Regions from separate parts of the Mesorhizobium sp. M0140 genome, predicted to be linked through region 3. Evidence: predicted binding sites of a transcription regulator. Region 3 holds the regulator's gene; each other region holds the start of a gene.
What was found. The regulator PhoB, encoded in region 3, activates phosphate uptake and scavenging genes when phosphate is short. The targets are predictions, from matches to a motif close to TGTCATNNANCTGTCAT.
Positions count from the first base shown of each region.

Region 1 (3,381 bases), on a different contig from region 3:
TCCGGAGCCAGCCGGGCAGGCCTTCCTGCTGGCCGAAATCGACGATGTGCAGCGAACCGTTCGGTAACAGCGCGGCCAGCGCTGCCGACACAGTTTTTTCCCAGCCGGGGATCATCGACAGCGAATAGGACACGAAGACGCGATCGAAGCCGTTGCGCCCGAACAGCGCCTTGGCATCGAATCCCGTGGCGTCGCCCTGGGCGAGCGTGACACGATCGACCAGGCCCTCGCGGGCAATCGCGGCGCTGGCCGTCTCCAGCATTTCGGCTGAAATGTCGAGGCCGAAGAAGCCGGCGTCGGGGTAGCGACGCGCGGCCAGGATGATGTTGCGGCCGGTGCCGCAGCCGAGCTCCAGCACGGTGCCACCGACAGGCACGTCGAGCCCCGAGATCATTAGGTCGCGGCCGAGCAGGTAGTATTTGCGGGTCAGGTCGTAGATATGGCGCTGCCAGCGGTAGACGCGGTCCATCAGTTCGGCATGGTTGGCCTTGAATTCGGGGCTGGCCGGCAACTCGCTGGTGCTCATGCCGCACGCTTCACGTAGAGGTGGAAGCCGCCATAGATGGCCGAGCGGTCTCGGGCCAAAAATTCGCGCGAAGCCTGGTCCTGATAGTCCCACTGGTCGAGCAGCGAGCTGGAGACTCGGCCCGGCAACAGGCTGGGTTCGGCGGCGGTGCGGAAGATGACGCGGGCGTCGGCCGATGCGGTGCGGGTGATTTCCGCCCACAGCGCGTTGAGCTGATCGTCGGTCATCCAGTCCTGCGCATCGAGCAAGACGAAACGGTCGACCGCGCCGGCGTCCTTGCCGGTGAGAAATTCGATCAGATTGGCGTGGTGGATGGCGACGCGGTCGACATTGCCGCGGATGGTCTGGTAATTCTGTTTTTCGAGATAGGCGGGCAGGGCGGCCTCGCCGGGGTTCGGATAGCGCCGAGCGAAGGCCTGCCAGGCGAAGTAGTTGTTCTCCAGCGGAAAATCGCAAGCGAGCTTTTCCAGCCGGGCTTTCAGCACGCTGGCCATGGTGCCGTCGCCAGAAGTGATCAGCGAATCGTACTGCGCCGGTGGAATGCCGAGGCCGAACAGCGAAGCCTTGCGCGACGTCGCCCATTTCAAAAGCTTCTTGTCGAAGACCGGCGCCAGTTCCTCGTTGAAGAAGCGGCGCTGCTCGCCGATGTTGCGGGCCTGCATGATGCCGGCGGGGTCGACGCCGAAGAATTTTGCCGTGCGGTGGCCCATGGCGATGAACAGGCCGAGCAGGCCGGTCTGGTAGAAATTGCGGTCGAACACAGGGATGCGACGGCGGCCACGCCAGTTGCGGCGCTCCCAGTAGTGACGGCTTACCGGATCGAGATGCGGTGCGATGAAGCGGTCGTAGGCCGCCGAATTGTGGCTGGTGTCGGCGGCACCGAAGAAGCGGAACAGGTCGCCCTGTGAAGGCAAATGGCGCACCGCCTCCAGCTTCATGCGGTTCAGCGCGATGTGCGCGGCGTTGAGATCGACGGCGTCGACCCGGGCCGGCGAGCGGGTGAGGTAGGCCAGGATGTTGCAGCCGCCGGAGGCGATGGTGACGACGCGGTGGCCCTGGCCAAGCTGCATCGCCTCCATGTCGACATCGGGGTCCTCCCAGATCTGCGGATAGACGAGGCCGGAAAACAGGAAGGCGAACAGCCGCTCCGAAATGCCTGCCTTCGACAGCGGGCGGTTCTGGTAGACGGCCTTTCCAACTTCCTTGCCGCGGCGAAAAACCAGATCAGCGGAAACGTCCGTCATGGCAAGATGATTCCCCATTTGCTTTGCCGCAAGCGGGTAGCTCAGGGTCATGACAGGCCGGTGACAGCCTGTTGACGCCTCCTTACAGCTGTAGCGCGCAAAATCGTTTGGCACCTCCGCGCAACTTCATTTGGCACTAACTGTGCCGCGCGGCAGCACCCAGCTTCGAAATGGTTCCGGAACTTTTACACGCGGCCTGCTCAAGTTAAGAAAAGCGCACTCTCATCACTCTTCAAAGGGTTTTGACCGTCTAGGACCTTCCAACTCACCCCTGGAATACGCAGCCTTCACCCACTCATCAAAGGCAAGAATTTCAGTGGCACGAATGACTTGGCCTAGGTGCATCATGGACGCCATGCTGAATGTCGAGCCCTTCGAGAGTTGGATTTCCCCAGTGGTTGTCATGGTGGGTCCCGCATAGAGCACACCGACGAAGAACGATTTCAAACGACCCAGCTGGAAATCGTCCGACCCACGGTCATATCCACCAATCGGATCGTATACAAAAACAGGCGAACCAGACGATCCCGGGAAACAAGCAAGGTCTACTAGGAACTCGTTCTTCCCTTTGTATCGCGTGGTGATATCGGTCGCGGTGGACCCGCTTCTGATTATAGGCATATTGTTTGCCTCATCAAACAGGCCGTTTGGGCAACCAACCATTACTATTTTTTCGACAGCCTCCAGTTTCGCCCATGCATCGTCGGACGGAATGGCGCTAGCGTCGAGTGCGATATAGAAAAGCGGCGTCCCGGCGGCCTGCATGGCCACTAAGGCCTGACCCATAGGAAATGCGCACAGATCGACGTCGGGGTTCGGGTGACTGAGAATGGCCTCAGGGACAAGTTTGATATGAACAGGAACGAAACCAACATCGGGGTTGGGCTGCTGGGAGCCGTCATGTCTGTGGCAGCTGATACTGATTTGATCAGCGCCTTCAAGAACGTGCTTGTTCGTTACGAACAGTTGGACGTCCCTCGAATTGTCGGCTTTCAGATGGATGACATAAAAAAAGCCGGTGCCATTTTGTAGCGGCACTCCCTTTCCGTAGGTGGTGATTTTCGTCGCGCAATAGAACATTTGTTCCGCTCGCTTAAGAGCCATGGATAAATCCCTCTTGTTTGAATGCTCGATCCACCCGACAGGGTGAACCGGCCCTGCAGTTGCTCGCTGGCTGGCAACACGAAGACGTTATTCGTTCCCTACCAAGGTAGGAGCAACACCCGTCGGCCCTGTCAGATTTCGAGCCAAGCGCTCTAGGGTTAGAGCACCCGCATTGCGAGGATACGCTCCGGCAAGCATTCCGTAAAAAACATTGGTGCCAAGTGAAGTTGCGCGGCCGGTTTCTGGCGTTCTGGCTTTTCGGCCCCGCCAGTTCGCCAAAGAGCCCTTGTTTTCCGGGCTTCTAGCGGCTGTTCCCGCCAATTCTCACCTTTTCCCAGCATTAGGCCGGAGATGCCATCCGATCTTGCGCGTTACAACAGCTTGCCAAATCCGCCCGGCGTCGGCGTCGTCAGGATGACGGCGTCGCCCGCCTGAAGCACGGTCTGATCGCAGGCTTTCAGCATGTCGATCGTGCCATCCTTGCGGCGGACCTTGGTCGAGCCGACC
Region 1 is NZ_JAMYTM010000033.1:25,387-28,767, forward strand. It holds gene NKJ37_RS26185 (class I SAM-dependent methyltransferase) at 1-526, opposite strand, end outside; gene NKJ37_RS26190 (BtaA family protein) at 523-1,821, opposite strand; gene NKJ37_RS26195 (S1 family peptidase) at 1,996-2,874, opposite strand; gene NKJ37_RS26200 (hydantoinase B/oxoprolinase family protein) at 3,246-3,381, opposite strand, start outside.
Region 1: a site for PhoB is predicted at 1,831-1,847, ahead of NKJ37_RS26190 (BtaA family protein). Genes of this name have one in related genera too.

Region 2 (3,381 bases), on a different contig from region 3:
CGTGCCGCGCGTTTCGGCGCTGGATGTCGTCGCCGAACCGCTGGTCGAGCGCGGCGAGGATCGCGAGATTGCCCGCGGCAAGGCACGCGCCTTGCTGGCGCAGCTCAACCTGCCGGAGAAACTCTGGGCATTGCCACCTGCGACCTTCTCCGGTGGCGAGCAGCAGCGCGTCAACATCGCACGCGGCTTCATCACCGAGCATCCGATCCTGCTGCTCGACGAGCCGACCGCCTCGCTCGACGCCAAAAACCGCGATGTCGTGATTGAACTCATCGCCGCCAAGAAGGCGGCTGATGTCGCGCTGCTCGGCATCTTCCATGACCACGACGTACGCGAGGCGGTTGCCGACCGCATCATCGACGTCACCGCTTTCGCTCCCGGAAAAATCGCCGCATGACCAGGAAATTGTCCGAGACGCCGCTGGTCCATCCGACGGCGGATGTGCAGAATTCGACGCTCGGCCGCTGGACCGAGATCGCCGACCGCAGCCGGGTGTCGGAAAGCGAGCTTGGCGACTATTCCTACATGATGCAGGACTGCGCCGTCTGGTGCGCGACGATCGGCAAGTTCGCCAACATCGCCGCCAGCGTGCGCATCAACGCCACCAACCACCCGACCTGGCGGCCAACGCTGCACCATTTCACCTATCGCGCCTCGGACTACTGGGACGACGCCGAGCACGAGACAGAATTCTTCGCCCAGCGTCGCGCCAGGCGAGTCACCATCGGCCACGACACCTGGCTCGGCCACGGCTCGACCATCCTGCCCGGCGTCACCGTCGGTGACGGCGCGGCGATCGGCGCCGGAGCCGTCGTCTCGAAGGACGTCGCCCCCTACACCATCGTCGCCGGCGTGCCGGCCAAACCGATCCGTGAGCGCTTCGACCGCCGCACCGCCGACCGTTATCAGGCGCTTGCCTGGTGGGACTGGGATCATGCCAGGCTGCGCGCTTCGCTCGACGATTTCCGGGAACTATCGGCCGAGGCCTTCCTGGAAAAATACGAAGGATAATTCTTCACATCATCGTCATGGCAGCCACATGGCAGGACCTGTTCGATGACTCTCTCAAGCTTTTTCGAGCAGCAGGCTCCCGTGATCGAAATCAAAACTCCCGCCTTCTGCGGCTTCAGGGACATGGAGCACTTCGAGGACCTGCTGGCCCTGGGCCGGCCATAACTCCACACCTGTGGAGCGTAACAAAACTGACATCACCGCGACACGGCAGGTTCATGTGGCTGCGTTAGGCGAGTGCCTGACGATCAATATGGTCCAGACTGGAACCTGCCCCATGTCAGCAAATTCCGCCACGCTCGAAATCCGCGGTGTCAGCCGCCGATTTGGTAAGAACACCGCCGTCAGCGACATCAACATCGCCATCCCACAGGGTCAGATGGTTGGCATTATCGGCCGTTCGGGCGCCGGCAAATCGACCCTTCTTCGCATGATCAACCGTCTCATCGATCCCAGCCAGGGATCGATCTTTTTTGACGGCGCCGAGGTTTCCCAGTTGCGCGGCTCGCCGCTGCGGCGCTGGCAGCGTGACTGCGCCATGATCTTCCAGCAGTTCAACCTGGTGCCGCGCCTCGACGTGCTGACCAACGTGCTGCTCGGCAAGCTGAACCACCGTTCGACCATCACCAACCTGTTCGGCATGTTCTCGCGCGCCGAATGCGCCGAGGCGGTCGCGGCACTCGAGCGGCTCGACATTGCCCGCATCGCGCTGCAGCCCGCAGGCACCTTGTCGGGCGGCCAGCAGCAGCGCGTCGCCATTGCCCGCGCCATGATGCAGCAGCCCAAAGTGATCCTCGCCGACGAGCCGATCGCCTCGCTCGACCCGCTCAACGCCAAGGTGGTGATGGATTCGCTGCAGGACATCAATCTGCGCGACGGCATCACCGTCGTCACCAATCTTCACACGCTGGACACCGCCCGCACCTACTGCAACCGCATCATCGGCATGGCCGCCGGCAAGGTCGTCTTCGACGGCCCGCCGGAAGAACTCAACCGCGAGGCCGTGCGTCTCGTCTACGGCGCCGACAGCAATGGCCAGGAAATCTCCGAGGCCATCACCTCGACCAGCGTTGCCTTCAGCCGAAAGATCGCCGCATCCGCCGGACCGCTCGAGCCCGCATTCCCGGGATACTGAGAGCGGCCTGGATCGACAGCCCGCGTCAAGGGCACCTGTCAAAATCGAGAACGCTGCCGGCGCGGGGCCGGAACCTACAGGAGAGATTACAGATGTTCAGGAAGATGGTTTTCAGCGCCGTTTCGGTGCTCGCCATGGCGACCAGCATGGCCCATGCCGCCGACATGAAGGAATTTCGCGTCGGCATTCTCGGCGGCGAAAACGAAACCGACCGGCTGCGCAACTACCAGTGCCTCGCCGACCATCTGAAGGCCGAATTCGGCTTCGAAAAGGTCTCGCTGTTCCCCGCTGCCGACTATGACGGCGTGATCCAGGGCCTGCTTGGCGGCACGCTCGACGTCGCCGAACTCGGCGCTTCCGGCTACGCCAGCATCGCTCTCAAGGACCCGAAGGCGGTCACCCCGATCCTCACCACCCAGCAGACCGACGGCGCCACCGGCTACTATTCGATCGGCCTGGCGCTGAAATCCTCCGGCATCACCGATATCAAGTCGGCCAAGGGCAAGAAACTCGGCTACGCCGATCCGGATTCTACCTCCGGCTATCTGATCCCGCTGACCCAGATCCCGAAGGACACCGGCGCTTCGAACGAAACCTTCTTCGCTTCGACCCAGTTCAACGGCGGCCACGAGAACAACGTTCTGGCCGTGCGCGACGGCAAGGTCGATGTGGCGGTGGACGATTCCTCCGGTATCGGCGACTTCAAGGACGGCTACACCTCGGGCACCTTCCACAAGGAAGTCGCCAAGGGCGCCGTCGACCCCAACGACTTCGTCGAAGTCTGGCGCTCGGGCCTGATCCCGAACGGCCCGCTGGTCGTGCGCACCGCGCTCCGCGACGAAATGACCGCCAAGCTCGCCGACTTCTTCACGCAGTTGCCGAAGAAGGACAAGGCTTGCTTCGAAGGCGTCGAAGGCGGCGACTTTACCGGCTACGTCCCGGTCAAGGCGGACTTCTACAACGTCATCGTCGAAGCCCGTAAGGCAGCCATTGGCGGCTAACGGCGAAATCAGGAAGGGCGGCGTCGATAAAACGCCGCCCTTCTTGCATGTCCGATCATGACCCTTTCCGTGACAGCCCCTTCCGGCGCCACTCACCAGATGGCCGACGCCTGGCGTCGCCAGACGTCCTTGCGCCGGCTCTACACCGCCATCGGTGTCGGCCTTCTCATCATCGCGCTTGGCAGCACCATGTGGTTCGCCGACGAGGCCAATGCCGGGCATTTCTTCGACCGG
Region 2 is NZ_JAMYTM010000023.1:64,919-68,299, forward strand. It holds gene phnL (phosphonate C-P lyase system protein PhnL) at 1-397, shown strand, start outside; gene NKJ37_RS22115 (DapH/DapD/GlmU-related protein) at 394-1,011, shown strand; gene phnC (phosphonate ABC transporter ATP-binding protein) at 1,289-2,146, shown strand; gene phnD (phosphonate ABC transporter substrate-binding protein) at 2,239-3,147, shown strand; gene phnE (phosphonate ABC transporter, permease protein PhnE) at 3,205-3,381, shown strand, end outside.
Region 2: a site for PhoB is predicted at 1,193-1,209, ahead of phnC (phosphonate ABC transporter ATP-binding protein). Genes of this name have one in related genera too.

Region 3 (3,381 bases):
ACATCATGACCGAACAGTCCCTTGAAAACGCAGTGGGCGACAAGATGAAGTCGAACGAAGTAATCAAAATGCGCGGCGACAAGGTCGGCGTGTTCTATGGCGAGAAGCAGGCGCTGTTCGACGTCGATCTCGACGTCCGCCTGAACCAGGTGACGGCGCTGATCGGCCCCTCCGGCTGCGGCAAGTCCACCTTCCTGCGCTGCCTCAACCGCATGAACGACACCATCGATTCAGCACGGGTAACCGGCAAGATAACGCTCGACGAAGAAGACATCTACGACAAGAACATCGATGTCGTCGAACTCAGGGCGCGCGTCGGCATGGTGTTCCAGAAACCCAATCCGTTCCCCAAATCGATCTACGAGAACGTTGCCTATGGTCCGCGCATCCACGGATTGGCCAAGCGCAAGGCCGACATGGACCAGATCGTAGAGTCGAGCCTGAAGAAGGCGGCGATCTGGAACGAGGTCAAGGACCGTTTGCAAGAACCTGGCACGGGTCTTTCCGGTGGCCAGCAGCAGCGTCTGTGCATTGCACGCGCCATCGCCGTGTCACCCGAGGTGATCCTGATGGACGAACCGTGTTCGGCGCTCGACCCGATCGCCACCGCTCGCGTCGAGGAACTGATCGACGAACTGCGTCAGAACTATACCATCGTCATCGTCACCCATTCGATGCAGCAGGCAGCGCGCGTGTCGCAGCGCACCGCGATGTTCCATCTAGGCTATCTGGTCGAGGAGGGCGCCACCGACAAGATGTTCACCACCCCCGACGACAAACGCACCCAGGACTACATCACCGGCCGGTTCGGCTGAGCTCAGGCATACGAGGGACGAAGATCATGGGTGAACATACCGTCGCATCTTTCGATGAGGATCTGGAGCAGATCAGCCAGCTGATCCGCGACATGGGCGATCTCGCCCGCTCGATGGTCAGTGGCTCGACCAGGGCTTTGCTCAATTCGGACAATGCGCTGGCGCAGCGCGTGGTTTCCGATGATGCCATCATGGATGCACGCCAGCGCGAGCTGGACGATCGCGCCATCACGCTGATCGCCAAGCGCCAGCCAATGGCCAACGATCTGCGTGCGGTGGTCGGTTCGATCCGCATGGCCGGCGACCTTGAGCGCATCGGCGACCTTGCCAAGAACATCGCCAAGCGCGTCGGCACTGTCGGGCTGAGTGTCACGCCGCACGACCTTTCGCATTCGATCGACGCGATGGCGCAACTGGTGCTGATCCAGGTGCAGGGGGTCGTCGACGAGTACGCCGCCGCCGACCCGGCAGCGCTTGCCACGCTCAGAAACAATGACGAACGCATCGACGTCAAATACACCTCGGTGTTCCGCGAGCTGCTGACCTACATGATGGAAGATCCCCGCAACATCACGGCGTGCACGCACCTGTTGTTCTGCGCCAAGAACCTCGAGCGGATCGGCGACCACGTGACCAACATCGCCGAAAATGCCTACTATGTTTTGACCGGCACGCAGCTGCCAGCCAATCGTCCGAAGCAGGACGAGACGGCAATGTCCGCGCCAGCGGCATAACAGGGGTGACCAGCCGATGATCGCACCACGCATCATGGTGGTGGAGGATGAGGAGCCGCTAGGCGTGCTGCTCCGCTACAATCTTGAATCCGAAGGTTACCAGGTCGAGGTGGTGACGCGCGGCGACGAGGCCGAAATCCGGCTGCAGGAGAACGTTCCCGACCTTCTCGTGCTCGACTGGATGGTGCCGGCGGTTTCCGGCATCGAACTCTGCCGGCGCCTGCGAATGCGCCCAGAGACCGAGCGGCTGCCGATCATCATGCTGACCGCGCGAGGCGAGGAAAGCGACCGCGTGCGCGGCCTGTCGACCGGCGCCGACGACTATCTGGTCAAGCCGTTCTCGACGCCGGAGTTCATGGCCAGGGTCAAGGCGCTGCTGCGCCGGGCCAAGCCGGAAGTGCTGTCCAGCGTGCTAAAGGTCGGCGACATCGTGCTCGATCGCGAGTCGCACCGGGTCTATCGCAAGAAGAGCGAGATCCGGCTCGGGCCGACCGAATTCCGCCTGCTCGAATTCATGATGCGCCACCCCGGCCGCGTGTTCTCGCGCAGCCAGCTGCTCGACAATGTCTGGGGCGAGACGATTTACATCGACGAACGCACTGTCGACGTGCACGTCGGCCGGCTGCGCAAGGCGGTCAACAACGGCCGCATGCCTGATGTCATCCGCACCATCCGTGGGGCGGGTTACGCGATCAGGGAAGACTAGGTGGCTGTTCCGTCCCGATAGATCGTGACCGGGAAAACTCGATTAGCACGTGGTCGCCAACAGCCGCGAAGAGTGGAATGTTGCACTCGTCTCATCGATGGGGAGCGAGCACGTGACGCTTTGGCCCAAATGCGGTCATTCGAAACCTGATGAGGATGACCGCTCTTGGCGGTACGTCGCCATCTTGCCCGCAGACTCCGACCAGAAAGCCATGCAAGAATAAATTTGAGTTAACTTAGATATACGTTCGTTAAACGACGTGTGTTCTGCATAAATATACGATTTTACTAAATTGCTTCAATTTACATTGAGCCATCACCTCCTTATTCATTATCCGCCTTCCGATTATTGCGGTCTCGGATCGAATGACGATTCCGTGGAACGATCTCGTTCCTTGCAGCGTTGCTTTGGGAGCGGTCGCCGGACCTTTGACCAGGTCGGACACCATGAGGAAGGATTTCTGATGAGCACGGTCTTAAACGCCAAAGGCATCCCTCTTGCCTACACCGGCGCTTCCACTCATTGGTTCTCGGCCACCGGGTCTGGACCGGAACTGCATGGCACCTCCGGCAACGACTCCTTCTGGGGAGACACCGGCGTCACTGTCACGATCCACGGTGGCGCCGGCGACGACTACTATCATCTCTATTCCACCAACAACAAGGTGGTCGAGGATCCTGGGGCAGGGATCGACACGATCGACACATGGATGAGCTACAAGCTCCCTGACAATTTCGAGAACCTCGTCGTTACCGGCACCAACCGATTTGCGTTCGGAAATGCGTTGGACAACATCATCAAGGGCGGGTCAGGTCACCAGACGCTGGATGGCGGCAAGGGAAATGATGTCCTGATCGGCGGCGATGGCGCCGATACTTTCGCCATCTCCAAAGGTAATGGAAGCGATCTTATCTTCGATTTCGGTGCGACCGATGCGCTCCGCCTTAACGGCTACGATTTCACTTCGTTCGATGCCGTCCGTTCACAGATGGTCCAAGTGGAATCGAACGTGATGCTGAACCTCGGATCCGACGAAATCCTGGTGTTCAAGAATACGACCATCGACAAGCTGCAGCCCACCCAGTTCGAACTTCCGATAGACAAGTCCGCAATGACGCTGTCCTTC
Region 3 is NZ_JAMYTM010000003.1:51,475-54,855, reverse strand. It holds gene pstB (phosphate ABC transporter ATP-binding protein PstB) at 1-815, shown strand, start outside; gene phoU (phosphate signaling complex protein PhoU) at 842-1,549, shown strand; gene phoB (phosphate regulon transcriptional regulator PhoB) at 1,566-2,255, shown strand; gene eglC (endo-1,3-1,4-beta-glycanase EglC) at 2,719-3,381, shown strand, end outside.